One region of the Pseudoduganella sp. SL102 genome, then DNA from elsewhere that is predicted to be linked to it. Evidence: predicted binding sites of a transcription regulator. Region 1 holds the regulator's gene; each other region holds the start of a gene.
The links. The regulator LexA, encoded in region 1, represses DNA repair genes until DNA is damaged. The targets are predictions, from matches to a motif close to ACTGTATNNNNATACAGT.

Region 1 (3,946 bases):
CCGTCGAGGAAGTGTGCAAGGAAATCACCGCCGACGCGCTGGTCTACCAGGACCTGGACGACCTGAAGCGGTCCATCTCGGATGTCAACCCGGCGCTGACGAGCTTTGAAGCGTCGTGCTTCGACGGCAAGTACATCACCGGCGACGTATCGGCCGACTACCTCGACCGCATCGAGCACGCCCGCCACAATCCCAAGGTGAAAGTGGAGGACGCCGCGCGCACCCAGCTGAACCTGAACGCGGCCACCACCGAAGCGTAAGCACCAGGGCTCCGCGCGGAGCCCTTTTTGTATCCCCACGCTTTATCCTGCCGTTGCAAAACAACCGAATGCAACATCGGGGACAGTCCCCAACGTTGTAAAACAACCGAAACGTAAAATCGGGGACAGTCCCGGATTCGTAAAATCGGGGACAGTCCCGGATTGGCAAAATGGGGGGGCTGGAAGGAATCCTGCCTTGCATGGCAGGACCGCTACGCCGGCAAGGAGCGATGCTCCTCGGAATCCCGGCTACGCCCCCCGGTGTTGTAAAACAACCAGCGCTGGCTGGGACCTTTCTCCACGACGATATGAGCGAAAAGAAAAACTACGGTTTCACCACCACGATCCTGCACGGCGACCGCCAGAAGACCATCGAGCAGGGTTCGCTGCACAAGCCCGTCCACACGTCCGTGGCGTTCGGCTATACGGATGCGCGCCAGCTGGCGTCGGTATTCCAGGGCCGCGAGCCGGGCTTCCGCTATGGCCGCCAGGGCAACCCGACCGTCTCCGCGCTGGAGGAAAAGATCACCAAGATGGAAGGCGGCGTGGCCACGCTGTGCTTCGCCACCGGCATGGCGGCGATCGGCGCCGTGTTCCAGGCGCTGCTGCGCGCCGGCGACCACGTGGTGTCGTCGTCCTTCCTGTTCGGGAACACGAATTCGCTGTGGCAGACGGTGGCAGGGCAGGGCGTCGGCGTCGATTTCGTCGATGCGACCGATGTCGCCAACGTCGAAAGCGCGCTGAAGGACAACACGCGCATCGTGTTCGTGGAAACGATCGCCAATCCGCGCACCCAGATTGCCGACCTGGAGCGTATCGGCGCGCTGTGCGCCGCGAAGGGCATCCTGTACATCGTCGACAACACGATGACCACGCCGTACCTGTTCCAGCCGAAAACCGTGGGTGCCGGCCTGGTCGTCAATTCGCTGACGAAGTCGATCGCCGGCCACGGCAACGCGCTGGGCGGCGCGCTGACCGATACCGGCGCCTATGACTGGCAGCGCTTCCCGAACATTTTCGAGAACTACAAGAAGGCGGCGCCGGCGATGTGGGGCATCACACAAGTGCGTGCCAAGGGCTTGCGGGACTTCGGCGCCTCGCTGGGCCCGGAAGCGGCGCACCACATCGCGGTGGGCGCGGAAACGCTGGCGCTGCGCATGGAGCGCACCTGCGCCAACGCCGTGGCCGTGACGAACATGCTCGCGGCCGATCCACGCGTGGCGGCTGTGCACTATCCAGGCTTGCCGTCGCATCCCCAGCACGGCATCGCCACCGACCTGTTCAAGGCCTATGGCTCGCTGTTCAGCTTTGAACTGCGCGAGGGCATCGACTGCTTCGATTACCTGAACCGCCTGAGGATCGCCGTGCCGGCGTCCAACCTGGGCGATACGCGCACGCTGGTGATTCCCGTCGCGCACACGATCTTCTATGAGATGGGCGCCGAGCGCCGCGCGTCGATGGGCATTGCGGAATCGCTGATCCGCGTATCGGTCGGCATCGAGGATACCGCCGACCTGGTCGAGGATTTCCGGCAGGCGCTGGACGCATGATGTGCCGGCGCGACGGCCGCGGCTGGATGCCGCAACCGTCGCGCCAGCCGGAGTCAGGCGCCGCCGTACTTCAGCAGGGTTTTTCGCGTAGTGCCATCAGTTGACCAAGCGTCAGCCTGTCCAAGCGTCAGCCTGTCCAAGCGTCAGTCAGTCCAAGCGGGTGATGGACGAGAAGGGCAGCCGGATAATTGACGCCCGGCCCGCGGGTGGCTTTCGATGCAATGGCCATCAATGCAATGGCCATCAATGCAATGGCCATCAATGCAAACGGCCATCAATGCAAACGGCCATCAATGCCAGGTGCGCAGCAGCCCGACGGCCAGCCCTTCCAGCGCGAACTCGTCTTCCGGCGTCACGGTGATCACCTTGAAGTCGGGATTTTCCGGCAGCAGTTCGATGGTGGAACCGGTGCGGCGATAGCGCTTCACGGTGACTTCGCTGCCGATGCGGGCCACGACGATCTGGCCGTTCTTGGCACTGTCCACCTTCTTCACGGCCAGCAGGTCGCCGTCCATGATGCCGACATCGCGCATCGATTCGCCGCGCACCTTCAGCAGGAAATCCGGTTTCGCCGAAAACAGGGCCGGATCGACGCTGTAGGTTTTTTCCAGGTTTTCCTGCGCCAGGATCGGCGAGCCGGCGGCCACGCGGCCGATCAGCGGCAATTGCATCAGCAATGCCGCCGGCACTTGCGGCAGGGAGTCGAAGCCGGATTGTGATGGTGTCGACGATGACGTGGATGATGCCGGGCGCGCCGCCCGATCGCCCAGCAGGCGGATGCCGCGCGACGTGCCGGCGGTGATTTCGATCGCGCCCTTTCGCGCGAGCGCCTTCAGGTGCTCCTCGGCCGCGTTGGCCGACTTGAACCCCAACTCGGCGGCGATCTCGGCGCGGGTTGGCGGGAAGCCGGTGGACTCGATGGCATCCCTGATCAGGTTGAGAATTTGTTCCTGCCTAGCGGTGAGCTTGATCATGATGCGAATAGCCGTGAAATTAGCTGTGGATATGAACAGTCTGTATTTTTGTACAGTGCTAAAGGGAATGCAAGGGAAAACACCGTTCGAACATGAAATATTTGCGGAATCCGGCCGAAGGGCACGGTGGGCGGCGGAAATAGTCGGGAAAAGGGCGCCCGCTCTGGGGATTCGGCCCTGCCGCGCAGCGCGCCGGAGCGCGCGTTCTCGGCCCTGCGGCAGGGGTGAGGGCCTTCCCGGTGGCTAGCAATCGCTGAAAATTCCTGCTATGCTTGCGGGCTTACCTCTTCCCACACCTGTCTTGACGCCAGGGTGGGCTATCAACAGTCCTTAAGGGAGTTTGCATGCGTCACTACGAAATCGTATTTATCGTCCATCCGGACCAGAGCGAGCAAGTGCCCGCGATGATCGAACGTTACAAAGCCAGCGTGACCTCGCGCGGCGGTAACGTGCACCGCGTGGAAGACTGGGGCCGCCGTCAAATGGCGTACTCCATCCAGAAGCTGGCCAAGGCTCACTACATCTGCATGAACATCGAGTGCGACAACGACACTCTGGTCGAACTGGAAACCGCGTTCAAATTCAATGATGCCGTGCTGCGCCACCTGACCGTCAAGATGAAGAAAGCGGAAACCGCTCCTTCGCCGATGATGAAGTCGGTCCAGCGTGAAGACGCCGCCAAGAGCCACCGCGCTGAAGCCGCGGCCGCTCCTGCAGCAGCTGCAGCCTAAATCCGGGGAGTCTTGCTGAACGAGCTGAGGTTCACCGGCCTGATCGCCGAGCGGGAAGTCATTCGCTACACCCCCGCCGGGCTGCCAATCGTGAATGCAGTATTGCAGCACAGTTCGCAGCAGGTCGAGGCAGGCATTGCCCGCCAGACGGAATTTGAAATCGCCGCGGTCGCCGCGGGAGAGATTTCAGGCCGTTTCAGCGCCGCGCCACTGGGAGGTGCCTACGAATTTTCGGGGTTCCTTGCCAGGAAAAGCCGCAACAGCAAGAGCCTGGTTTTTCACATCATTGATTTTCGTGCCGCCTGAGCGACACAATATTTAATACAGGAGCCTAAAATGGCATTCGGTAAAAAGTTCGACAAAAACAAAGCCAAGCTGAAAGAAAAGCGCAAACAGCAGAACCCGCTGTTCAAGCGTAAGAAGTTCTGCCG
Region 2 (3,946 bases), 220 kb from region 1:
TCATTGGCCACCGCCAGCAGTTCCAGCGTGCCCGCTTCCGTGGCGTGCGCATGCAGGCGCACCTGCACCACGTCGCCCGGCTGGCGGCCTTCCGGCGACAGTTCGGCCTGGATCTCGTTCAGCTCGACCAGCTCGTCAGGACCCCAGAAGTCCAGCACGGTGCCGATCTGGTCCTGCCGGCGGGTGGAAGAACCGAAGAACCGGAACTGCACGGGCTCGCCCACCACGAGGCCGAATTCCTGCCCAGGCAATTCCAGCTCGCTGCCTTCTTCCATGCCGAACGGCGCCACGCACAGGGCCTGGATCGGCGGCTCCATGCCGGGAATGGCCGGCATCGACGATTCCACCGCCACGTAGTACGACCGGGCCGTGCCGCCGCGGATGCGCACGCCGGCGCCGCGCCGCACATAGCTGTAGTACGCCGCGCCGCGCGCCACGGCCAGGTCCAGGTCCGCGCCGCCCAGCATGCGTGCCGGTTCGGCGCCTTCCATGTACAGCCAGTCGTTGATGGTTTCCATCACGCGCCGGGCCAGCAGTTCGGATTTGAAGACGCCGCCGTTGAACAGCACGGCGCTCGGGTGCAGGAAGGAATGGTCCGGATTCTGGCGCTCTGCAAAGCCCGGCACGTCGGCCGTGGCACCCTTCTGGCGGCCCAGGAAGGCGGCCAGGTGGCGCGTGACCGCGGCATCCTGCGCATACGGCAGGCCCAGTTGCGTCAGGCCGGCGCGGGTGCGCACGGCGGGGCGGGCGGCCGCTTCCACTTTCGGGAAGAAGCCGTCGGTGATGAAGGTGGTGACTTCGTCGCGCGTCAGTTCGGTGCGGATCGAACCGCCGATCAGCTTCGAGCCGCGGCTCGGCACCACGATCGGCCAGCTCTCCGCGCTGGCGTCGGCCAGCAGGTTTTCCTTGGCGGCGCGGCAGCCATAGGTCAGCGCGCGCAGTTGCCACGGGTCGAGCTGCGTGCCGTTGGCCGCCAGCTTGCGGGCCACCAGGTGCGCCAGCGCCAGGTCCATGTTATCGCCGCCCAGCAGGATATGGTCGCCCACGGCCACGCGGTGCGGTTCCAGCACGCCGTCGCGCTCGGTGATGGCGATCAGCGAGAAGTCGCTGGTGCCGCCACCCACGTCGACGACGAGGATGATGTCGCCGGGCTTCACTTCCTTGCGCCAGCGGCCTTCGCTGCCCTGGATCCAGCTGTACAGCGCGGCCTGCGGTTCTTCCAGCAGGGTCACGGCCTGGTAGCCGGCGGCCCGGGCCGCCTCGGCGGTCAGTTCGCGGGCGGCCGGGTCGAACGAGGCGGGGATCGTCACCGTCACGGCCTGTTCGCCGAACGGTGCTTCGGGATGCGCGGCATTCCACGCCTGGCGCAGGTGGGCCAGGTAGCGGGTGGACGCCGTCAGCGGCGAGACGCGCGTCACTTCTTCCGGCGCGTCGTTCGGCAGGATGGCGGCGCGGCGGTCCACGCCGGGGTGGCACAGCCAGCTCTTCGCGCTGGACACCAGGCGGATCGGCGTGGTGGCGCCGCGGCTGCGCGCCATTTCGCCGGCCACCGAGGTTTCCCCTTCGGCGCTCCACGGAAGCGCGAGCTCGCCGGGCGGCAGTTCATCGGGGTGCGGCAGGTACAGGAACGAGGGCAGCAGCGGCAGGTCCTCGACCGTGCCGGGCGCCGTCAGCTGGGGCACGCCCAGCACCGACTGCCGGGTCTTCTCGCCATCGCTGCCGGCCAGGTCGACGTACGACAGCGCGCTGTGCGTGGTGCCCAGGTCGATACCGATCGCATAACGGGGCGTGTTGCTTGGTGGCGTGTTGCTTGGCGGCGTAATGTTTTCGTCGCTCACAGTTCCACCTCCGCCGGTGCCAGGATTTTCGCGTCATGCGCTTCGGCCAGTTTCGGCAGGCGCACGGCCGTGGCGCGCCAGCCGCGGTGGCTCAGCGTGCCCTTGAAGGGCGGCTTGCCGACGACGTTGCCGGTCAGGCGCACGGCGGCGGCATCGAAGCCTTCTTCCAGCGTCACGCGGCTGCCTTCGGCTTCGGCGCGCGCCGGTTCGATCGTGAAGTGTTCCTTGAGTACCTTGCTGCAGCCTTCGTGGACCACGCGGGCCGCCGCGCCGATATCGGCATCCGAATAGCCGGCCAGGTTTTCCTGCGTGAAGTCGATCAGGCGTGCCTCGCGCTGCAGCAGCGACAGCAGTTGCAGCGCGGCATCCGGAGTCGCTTCGCGCAGCGGCGGCGCTACCGGCGCGGGGGCTGGCGCGGGTCCCGGGGCTGGCGCAGGTGCAGGCGCCGGTGCAGGAGGGGCAGCCACCGGGCCGATCTGGTCATTCTGGTAACGGCCGGCGAATTCGGCGTCGCCCAGCGTCTTGAAGAAAGCGCTGAAGGCAAGCGGGATCCTGGCCAGGAAGGACGGATTTTTGGTAGTCATATTGCTCGTGTGTGGTGGGTCCGGGTTGGCTCCGGACGGGCAATTGCGAATCATACCAGTTGGCGAACTGCCAAGTGCGTGCGGCGGTTGCATGCCCTTGAAGAACGGCCTAGAATACTGTATATACATACAGTCATAGTGAGACGCTGGAGCGATCATGCACCGAGACAACTTCACCACGAACCACCTCAACAACGCAGGCAACGATTTCGCTGGCAATGATTTCACAGGCAACGATTTCGCTGGCAGCGACTTTGCCCGCAACGTCGATCCACAAGCCGAGCAGGTCATGCTGATGCCCCGTTCGCTGCGCGCGCTGAAGGGCCGCGGCGCCGTGGCCAACGTGCAGGGGCGCTACGAAGTGGATGTGCGCGAAACCTTCGACGACGGCTGGCTGCGCGAGGAAGAAGAGCCCCGCGTCTGGCGCACCCAGGTCACCGACGAAACGGCGAAGTCGATCCTGTCGCGCAACCAGTCGCCGGACATCCCGTTCGGTGTCTCGCTGAACCCGTACCGCGGTTGCGAGCACGGCTGTATCTATTGCTTTGCGCGCCCATCGCACAGCTACCTGGGCCTGTCTCCCGGGCTCGATTTCGAAAGCAAGCTGTATGCAAAGGTCAACGCGGCCGATCTGCTGCGCAGCGAGCTGTCGAAGCCCGGCTATGCGGTGGAGCCGATCGCCCTGGGCGTGAATACCGATGCGTACCAGCCCATCGAGCGCGAGCTGAAACTCACGCGGCGCGTGCTCGAGGTGTTGCAGGAATGCCGCCATCCCGTCGGGCTGATCACGAAATCGGCCCTGATCGAGCGCGATATCGATATCCTCGCACCGATGGCGGAAAAGCGCCTGGCCGCCGCGTCGATCACGCTGACCACGCTGGACCCGAAGATCGCGCGCACGCTGGAACCGCGCGCCGCGGCGCCGGAGCGCCGGCTGCGGGCCATCCGCACGCTGACCGAAGCGGGCATACCGGTCGGCGTGTCGGTGGCGCCGATCATCCCGTTCGTGACGGAACCGGAAATCGAAAAAGTGATCGAGGCCGCCTTCGATGCCGGCGCCATCCAGGCCAGCTACGTGGTGCTGCGGCTGCCATGGGAAGTCAACCCGCTGTTCCAGCAATGGCTGGAAGCGCATTTCCCGGACCGTGCCCAGCGCGTGATGAACCGCGTGCGTGAAATCCACGGCGGCAAGGATTACGATGCCTCGTTCGCCACGCGGATGGGCGGCCAGGGCCTGTGGGCGGACCTGATCCGGCAACGGGTGGAAAAAGCCATCCAGCGCTGCGGCATGGCCGGGCGGGGCAGCCGGTTCAGGCAGCTCGATTGCACGCAATTCAGGCGCCCGCTGGTGGTGCCGCCGGTGGGGGCGAAGGCGAAGCGGGCGGAGGCGGTGGGGCAGATGAGCCTGTTCTGAGCCGGTTGCCGCGGTCGCGGCGCCGTATCGGTCCGTTATCGGTCCGTTATTTGGTCTGTTGTTTGGCCAGCGTGGCCAGGTGCCGCTCGATCGCGAACACATGCTCGTCC
Region 3 (3,946 bases), 120 kb from region 1:
GTCGGGTCCATGCTGGCGTTGCCGAAGAGCAGCGTGCGCAAGCGGCCCGCGAAGAAGGCCGCGGTGGCGGGGCCCCGCGCGCGCACGCCGCCGGCCACGCCGGTGGCGCCCGGGCGCTGGCTGGCCGGCCATCACCTGGCGGGGGCCCAGCAGATGCAGTACTGGCTGTACCTGCCGCAGGGCGAAGTGCCACAGGAAGGCAGGAACCATGGCTGGCCGCTGGTGCTGATGCTGCATGGCTGCCAGCTGACCGCCACCCAGTTCGCGCAGGGCACGCGGATGAACACGGTGGCGGAAAAGAAGGGCTATGCGGTGCTCTATCCGCAGCAATCCGTCACCGTGCATGCGCAGCGCTGCTGGCGCTGGTTCGACCGCGCCACGCAGCAGGGCGGCGGCGACGTGCAGCCGGTGGCGGCCATCCTCGGCAAGGTGCTGGCGCAGTATCCGATCGACCGGCGCCGCATCTACGTGTGCGGCATCTCGGCCGGTGCCGGCCTGGCCAATATCCTGGCGCTCAATTTCCCCGACCTGTTCGCGGCGGTCGGCCTGCATTCCGGGCCCGTGTTCGGCGCCGGCCACGGTACCGTCGGCGCGCTGGGCGTGATGCGCCATGGCGGTGGCTTGCGGACCGAGCCGGCCATCCGTGAAGTGCTGGCGCGGCGTGCCAATTTCCCGCTGATGCCCGCCATCCTGTTCCAGGGCGATGCCGATACCGTGGTGCATGCGGTGAACCAGCAGCAGCTCGTGCGACAGAGTTTGCTGTTGAACGGCGTGCCGGCCGATACACCGGTCAAGGTCACGCGGCGCGGCACCCGCAGCGGGCATGAGATCCGCGATTACCAGGTCGGCAGCAAGGTGGTGCTGCGGGTGGTGCGGGTCGATACGCTGGACCATGCGTGGAGCGGCGGCGACACGATGATCGCCTTCCACGGCAAAGGGCCGGATGCCAGCCGGATGATGCTGGAGTTTTTCGGCAAGCACCGGCGGTAACAGCCATCGTCGCATAGTGCCTTGGCGCTCCCTCGAGCCGGGCTGGCGCCACACGATTGCCAGAATGTCATTGTCAAAACGGCCCATCGATAGTACTGTATAGGCATACAGTATTTCTTTGAATCATCACCCATGGCCCAACTTGCTCCGCTCGCGGCGCCGGAAGCCTTGCATCCCTCACTCTGGCTTGCATCGCAACTGGCGCAATCGCACGATCGCTGCGTCGACACCGGACACCCGGTCCTGTCGGCCCAGTTGCCGGGCGGCGGCTGGCCGACGGGAACGCTGGTGGAATTGCTGCTGCAGCAGCCGGGGATCGGCGAAATGCGCCTGCTGCAACCGGCACTGGGGGCCTTGAAACGGCCCATCGTGCTGGTGCAGCCGCCGTATGCCCCGCAGGCGCTGGCGCTCGATGCGCTGGGCATTTCCCCCACCCAGCTGGTGTGGATCCGCAACACGGGCAAGAGCGCCGATGCGCTGTGGGCCGCCGAACAGATCCTGCGCAGCGGCTGCTGCGGCGCATTGCTGCTGTGGCAGCAGCACGTGCGCAGCGAAGCGCTGCGCCGGCTGCACCTGGCGGCGCAAAGCGGCGAAACGCTGTTCTGCCTGATGCGGCCGCTGGCGGCCGCGCAGGATGCGTCGCCGGCGCCGTTGCGGCTGGCATTGCGGCCCGCCGCCGGGGGGCTGCAGATCGATTTTGTAAAACGCCGGGGGCCGCAACGCGATGCGCCATTGTTCCTGCCCTTGACCCCTTCTTTACTGCAACGACATGCGCCTCTGGATCGGCCTGCACCTGCCCCGGCTCCCGCTCGAAGTATTTTGCCCGAGCTGGTCGGCTGACGCGCTCACCGCGGTGCTGGACCACGACGCGGTGCTGGCCGTGTCGGGCGATGCGCGCCGCGCCGGGATCGTGCCGGGCATGCGCCGCGGCGGCGCGCTGATGATGGCGCCGGAAGCGCAGTTGCACGAACGCGCGCCGGAGCGGGAAAGCGAAGCACTGCACGCGGTGGCGATGGCGATGCTGCAGTTCACGCCGCAGGTGGCCGAAGCCGAGGAAGCCACGCTGCTGATGGACGTGGGCGCCAGCCTGCGCCTGTTCGGCGGCATCCGCCGCCTGTGCGCCTTGGTGCGCGCCAGCCTGCGCAAGCTGGGTTTTACCGCCGTGCTGGGCGTGGCGCCCACGGCGCGCGGCGCCTGGCTGCTGGCGCGCGGCGGCGGTGGCCGGGCGATCCGGCTGGAGAAAATGACGGCGCGGCTGCACCGGCTGCCGGCCAGCCTGCTGCCGCCGGCGCGGCCCTACATGACATGGCTGGAAGGTATCGGCTGCCTGTCGGTGGGCGACGTGGCGCGCCTGCCGCGGCCAGGCCTGCAGCGGCGCTGCGGGCGTGCGCTGCTCGACGTGCTCGATGCGGCGCTGGGCCACGCGGCCGAGATGTTCCACTGGATCGAGGCGCCCACCACCTTCCATGCCAAGCTGGAGCTGTTTGGCCGGATCGAGAACACCGATCTGCTGCTGGCCGGCGCCTGCCGCCTGCTGCAGCAGATGACGGGCTGGCTGAACGCCCGCCAGCTGGCCGTCGAGCGCATCACGCTGCTGCTGGAGCACGAGCGGGGCAAGGTGGCGCGGCCGCCCACGCCCGTGGAGATTGTGCTGGCCGAAGCGGTCTGGCGTGACGACCACCTGGTGCGCCTGCTGAAGGAACGGCTCGCCAAGCTGGAACTCGAAGCGCCCGTGATCGGGCTGGTGCTGGAAGCGCCGCATGTCAAGCCGATGGCGCCGCTGTCGGATTCGCTGTTCCCCGAACCGGGCGGCAGCAGCGAAGACCGGCAGCGCCTGTTCGAGGTGCTGGTGGCGCGGCTGGGAGCGGACAACGTGCTGCAGGCGGCGCCGAAAGCCGATTACCGTCCCGAGCACGCGAATGCGTGGGTGCCCGTGCAGCAAAAGATCCGCCCGCAAGACGTGGCCGCCTGCCTGCCGCCCGGCGGCCTGCCGCGCCCCACGTGGCTGCTGCCGAAGCCGATCGCGCTGCTGGTGCGCGACCACCGGCCTTTCTACTGCTCGCCGCTGCGCATGGTGTCGGCCGCCGAACGCATCGAGGCGGGCTGGTGGAGCGACACGCAGACGCGCGATTACTTCATTGCCCAGGGTGAGGACAACGCGCATTATTGGGTGTATCGCGAACGGCTGCCGGGGGCGGACGAGGAGGCCGAACCGCGGTGGTATCTGCATGGGTTGTTCGGGTGATGCGGGCTTCATGACCCTGTCGATGTGACGTGAGGCTGTCGCTCGCCTGTTCTCGCCGGGGGTATTTGGCGATGAGCGCGGCCTGCGTGACAATCCGCGGATTTTCAGGGCGATCCGTCTGCTATTCTCACCGCGCAGGTCGATTCCGCCGGAGCGTCAGTCTAAGGCGCATGCATAAAGCCTGAAAAATTACCCATGAAAGCAGATTTCGTCACCTCGCAGCACGGTGAGCATGACCATCTCCTTATTGCCCGTGGTGAAGGCTACGACTGGAGCGTGACCGCCTGCGTTTCCATAACGGGCGACGATGCGCGGATAACCCAGGTGAACATCCTGGCGAGCGCAGGGAACTCATGCTTCCGAAGCGTGCGTTGCGTCGGTGGCATCGCGTATATCGGATTTGGCCGCTTCGTATTCGTCGTCGACATCTCCCGCAACGACATTCGCCGGCATGAACTGGACGGCTACTTTGGACATCTGTATGACACCAGTGACCTGGAGCATCTCGATGACCGCATCGCCGTCCTTGCCGCTTCCGCATCGGAACTGCTCGCATTCGACCGCACGGGAAACCTGCTGTGGAAGCAGTCCGGTCTCGGGATCGATGGCGTGGTTCTCCACCATGCCGGGCTGGACCGCATCGGGGGCGAAGGCGAATGGGATCCACCTGGCGGCTGGCGGCCATTCACCTTGATTGCGCAATCCGGCGAG
Region 4 (3,946 bases), 830 kb from region 1:
GTCGAGGTAGGCGCGTTCGGCAAAGGTGGACAGGGTCAGCGATTCGCCGCCGTTGCCGTCGTTGCCGCCATTGGCCGGATCGTCCGGCGGCGGTGCGTCAAAGAGGTTTGCTTGGCTCATGGTGCTTCTTCACTATTTTAGATATCTGCTTCGACTTCGTTGCCGTGTTCCTCGATCCATGCGCGGCGGGCGGCGGCTTCGCCTTTGCCCATCAGCATGTTGAAGCGGGCCGCCGCCTCGGTATGCGCGAAATCGCCCAGCGCCACCGGCAGCAGGCGCCGCGTATCGGGATTCATGGTGGTTTCCCACAGCTGCTCGGCGTTCATCTCGCCCAGGCCCTTGAAGCGGGAAATGCTCCAGCTGCCATCCTTCAGGCCATCCTTGCGCAGCTTGTCCTCGATCGCGGTCAGTTCGCCGTCATCGAGCGCATACAGTTTCTGGATCGGCTTCTTGCCGCGCGCCGGCGCATCCACGCGGTACAGCGGCGGGCGCGCCACGCAGATATTGCCGTTCTGGATCAGCGCCGGGAAGTGGCGGAAGAACAGCGTGAGCAGCAGTACCTGGATGTGCGAGCCGTCGACGTCGGCGTCCGACAGGATGCAGATTTTCCCGTAGCGCAGGTTCGACAGGTCCGGCGTGTCGCTGAAGCTGTGCGGGTCGACGCCGATCGCCACCGCGATGTCGTGGATCTCGTTGTTGGCGAACAGGCGGTCGCGGTCGGTTTCCCACGAGTTCAGCACCTTGCCGCGCAGCGGCAGGATGGCCTGGAATTCCTTGTCGCGGCCCATCTTCGCCGAGCCGCCCGCCGAGTCGCCCTCGACCAGGAACAGTTCGGTGCGCGACACGTCGGTCGATTCGCAATCGGTCAGCTTGCCCGGCAACACGGCCACGCCGGACGATTTCTTCTTCTCCACCTTCTGCGCCGAGCGCAGGCGCGACTGGGCCTGCTTGATGACCAGGTCGGCCAGCTTCTTGCCCCAGTCGATGTGCTGGTTCAGCCACAGTTCCAGCGCCGGCTTGCTGAACGTGGAGACCAGGCGCACCGCGTCGCGCGAGTTCAGGCGTTCCTTGATCTGGCCCTGGAATTGCGGGTCGAGCACCTTCGCCGACAGCACGAACGAGGCACGCGCGAACACGTCCTCCGGCAGCAGTTTTACGCCTTTCGGCAACAATGAGTGCAGTTCGACGAAGTTCTTCATCGCGCCGAACAAGCCTTCGCGCAAGCCGGATTCATGCGTGCCGCCATTCGGCGTGGGAATCAGGTTCACGTAGGATTCGCGCATGATGGCGCCTTCCTCCGTCCATGCCACCACCCACGAGGCGCCTTCGCCTTCCGCGAAGCCTTCCGCGTCCGGGCCGGCGAACTGCTCGCCCTCGAACAGGGGCACCCAGGTTTCGCCGTTGCCGGTCTGGGCCAGCGCTTCCATCAGGTAGCCGCGCAAGCCGTCGTTGTATTGCCACGTCTGCACGTCGCCCGTCTTGGCATTCTTCAGCGTGACGGTCACGCCCGGCAGCAGCACCGCCTTCGAGCGCAGCAGGCGCTGCAGCTCGACCTGGGAAATCAGCGGCGAGTCGAAATACTTCGGATCGGGCCAGGCGGTGACGCGGGTGCCGGACTTCTTGCCATCCTTGGGCGCCGGGCCGGAGGCCAGCGGCTGCACCAGGTCGCCGTTCTCGAACACGATGGTGTGGTAGCCGTTGCCCTTGTCGTCCTTGCGCCAGACATTGATTTCCAGGCGCTTCGACAGCGCGTTGGTGACGGACACGCCGACGCCGTGCAGGCCGCCGGAAAACGCGTACGCGCCGCCCGAGCCCTTGTCGAACTTGCCGCCGGCGTGCAGCCGGGTGAACACGATTTCCACGGTGGGCACGTTTTCTTCCGGGTGCAGGCCGACCGGGATGCCGCGGCCGTCGTCCTCGACGGTGATGCTGCCATCGCCGTTCTGCGTGACGACGATGTTCCGGCAATGGCCGCCCAGCGCCTCATCGGATGCGTTGTCGATCACCTCCTGGATGATGTGCAGCGGATTTTCCGTCCGGGTATACATGCCGGGACGCTGCTTGACGGGTTCGAGGCCCTTCAGGACGCGGATCGATGATTCGCTGTAGTCGGAAACTGGTTTTTTGGTGGCCATACTTGCAAATTGCGTAATTGAAGCTGAAACGGATGGTGGACGCGGTAGCGGATAGTCCGGCATTCTAGCCGAGGCGCCGGGCCGGAAAGCAAGCGCTCTCGCATCGACACGGTGCCGCCGGGTGGGACACATTATACAAATGCTGTATGAATATACAGTAAAAAGGCGTTTTTATACCTTGTTTACACGGGGGCGGCAAGTCTTTACCCCGTTTTTAGACCCCCGTCGATAACCTGCCTTCCATGACAACAGCTGGAAGGAAAGCGATGGATAGCGTGTTTTTGGCACTGATCGGCGCGTTTGCCGCGCTGGCATGGGGCATGGCGGCGGGGTGCGCCCGCCTGGGGAGCCGGCCGTGAACCCTACCGAAGTCGTGTACGTGGCCGGCGCCGCCACTGCCGCCGCCCTGTTCGTCTACCTGCTGGTGGCGCTCCTGAAGGCGGAGGCGCTGTGACGACCCCATCGCTGATCCTGCTGGGCGCCTTCCTGCTCGTGCTGCTGGCGCTGGCCTGGCCGCTGGGCGCCTTCCTGGCCCGGGTGGGCGAGGGCGATGGCCCGATCCGGGGCCTGGGCTGGCTGCACCGGTTCGAAGGAGCGCTGTATCGCGCCGCCGGCGTGCCGGCCGACCGGACCATGGGCTGGCAAGCCTATGCCACCGCGCTGATCGTCTTCAACGCGCTGGGCACGCTGTTCGTGTATGCCGTGCAGCGCCTGCAGGGGTGGCTGCCCCTGAATCCGCAGTCGCTGCCCGGCGTGAGCCCGGATTCGTCGTTCAACACGGCCGTCAGCTTCGTCGCCAACACCAACTGGCAGGGCTACGCGGGGGAGCAGACCATGAGCTACCTGACCCAGATGGTGGCGCTGGCCGGCCAGAATTTCTTCTCGGCCGCCACCGGCATCGCCGTGGTGTTCGCGCTGATCCGGGCATTCGCGGCCCGCGCCACGGGTTCCATCGGCAATTTCTGGGTCGACGCGACCCGCGCCACGCTGTACGTGCTGCTGCCGCTGTCGCTGCTGCTGGCCGTGCTGCTGATGAGCCAGGGCGTGATCCAGAACTTCGACGCCTACCGCGCCGTCGCCACGCTGGAAGGCGGTGTGCAGACGCTGGCGATGGGCCCGGTCGCCTCGCAGGAAGCGATCAAGCTGCTGGGCACCAACGGCGGCGGCTTCTTCAACGCCAATTCCGCGCACCCGTTCGAGAACCCGACGGCGCTGAGCAATTTCATCGAGCTGCTCGCGATCTTCCTGATTCCCGCCGCGCTGTGCTTTGCGTTCGGCCGCATGGTGGGCGATATCCGCCAGGGCTGGGCCGTGCTGGCGGCGATGACGGTGGTGTTCGTGCTGATGACGCTCGCGGTGTTCGCCGCCGAGCAGGCCGCGCACCCCGCGCTGCAGGCACTTGGCGTGGACCAGGCGGCCGGCGCGCTGCAGTCGGGCGGCAATATGGAAGGCAAGGAAACCCGCTTCGGGGTGAAGGGATCGGCGCTGTTCGTGGCCGTGACCACGGCCGCCTCCTGCGGCGCCGTGAACGCGATGCACGATTCGCTGATGCCGCTGGGCGGCGCCGTGCCGTTGCTGCTGATGCAGTTCGGCGAAGTGATCTTCGGCGGCGTCGGCTCCGGGCTGTACGGCATGCTGGTGTTCGCGATCCTGGCGGTGTTCATCGCCGGCCTGATGATCGGCCGCACGCCGGAATACCTGGGCAAGAAGATCGGCCCCTACGAGATGAAGATGACGTCGATCGCCATTCTCGTCACGCCGCTGCTGGTGTTGTCCGGTACCGCCGTCGCGGTGGTGGCGGAGGCCGGCAC

Region 2: OU994_RS24585 (PA0069 family radical SAM protein) is a predicted target of LexA. The motif match lies at 2,539-2,556, and genes of this name have one in related genera.
Region 3: imuA (translesion DNA synthesis-associated protein ImuA) is a predicted target of LexA. The motif match lies at 1,085-1,102, and genes of this name have one in related genera.
Region 4: OU994_RS29135 (DNA topoisomerase IV subunit B) is a predicted target of LexA. The motif match lies at 2,277-2,294, and genes of this name have one in related genera.

What each region holds. Positions count from the first base shown of each region.
Region 1 covers NZ_CP115554.1:6,044,325-6,048,270, reverse strand. Annotated here, with positions in the region: gene purF (amidophosphoribosyltransferase) at 1-260, shown strand, start outside; gene OU994_RS25580 (cystathionine gamma-synthase family protein) at 569-1,810, shown strand; gene lexA (transcriptional repressor LexA) at 2,101-2,784, opposite strand; gene rpsF (30S ribosomal protein S6) at 3,129-3,515, shown strand; gene priB (primosomal replication protein N) at 3,531-3,821, shown strand; gene rpsR (30S ribosomal protein S18) at 3,852-3,946, shown strand, end outside.
Region 2 covers NZ_CP115554.1:5,824,735-5,828,680, reverse strand. Annotated here, with positions in the region: gene OU994_RS24595 (Hsp70 family protein) at 1-1,838, opposite strand, end outside; gene OU994_RS24590 (DUF2760 domain-containing protein) at 1,835-2,422, opposite strand; gene OU994_RS24585 (PA0069 family radical SAM protein) at 2,712-3,836, shown strand; gene OU994_RS24580 (gamma-glutamylcyclotransferase) at 3,883-3,946, opposite strand, start outside.
Region 3 covers NZ_CP115554.1:6,164,533-6,168,478, reverse strand. Annotated here, with positions in the region: gene OU994_RS26115 (PHB depolymerase family esterase) at 1-990, shown strand, start outside; gene imuA (translesion DNA synthesis-associated protein ImuA) at 1,123-1,830, shown strand; gene OU994_RS26105 (DNA polymerase Y family protein) at 1,760-3,235, shown strand; gene OU994_RS26100 (hypothetical protein) at 3,431-3,946, shown strand, end outside.
Region 4 covers NZ_CP115554.1:6,877,088-6,881,033, reverse strand. Annotated here, with positions in the region: gene parC (DNA topoisomerase IV subunit A) at 1-120, opposite strand, end outside; gene OU994_RS29135 (DNA topoisomerase IV subunit B) at 138-2,135, opposite strand; gene OU994_RS29130 (potassium-transporting ATPase subunit F) at 2,491-2,589, shown strand; gene kdpA (potassium-transporting ATPase subunit KdpA) at 2,586-3,946, shown strand, end outside.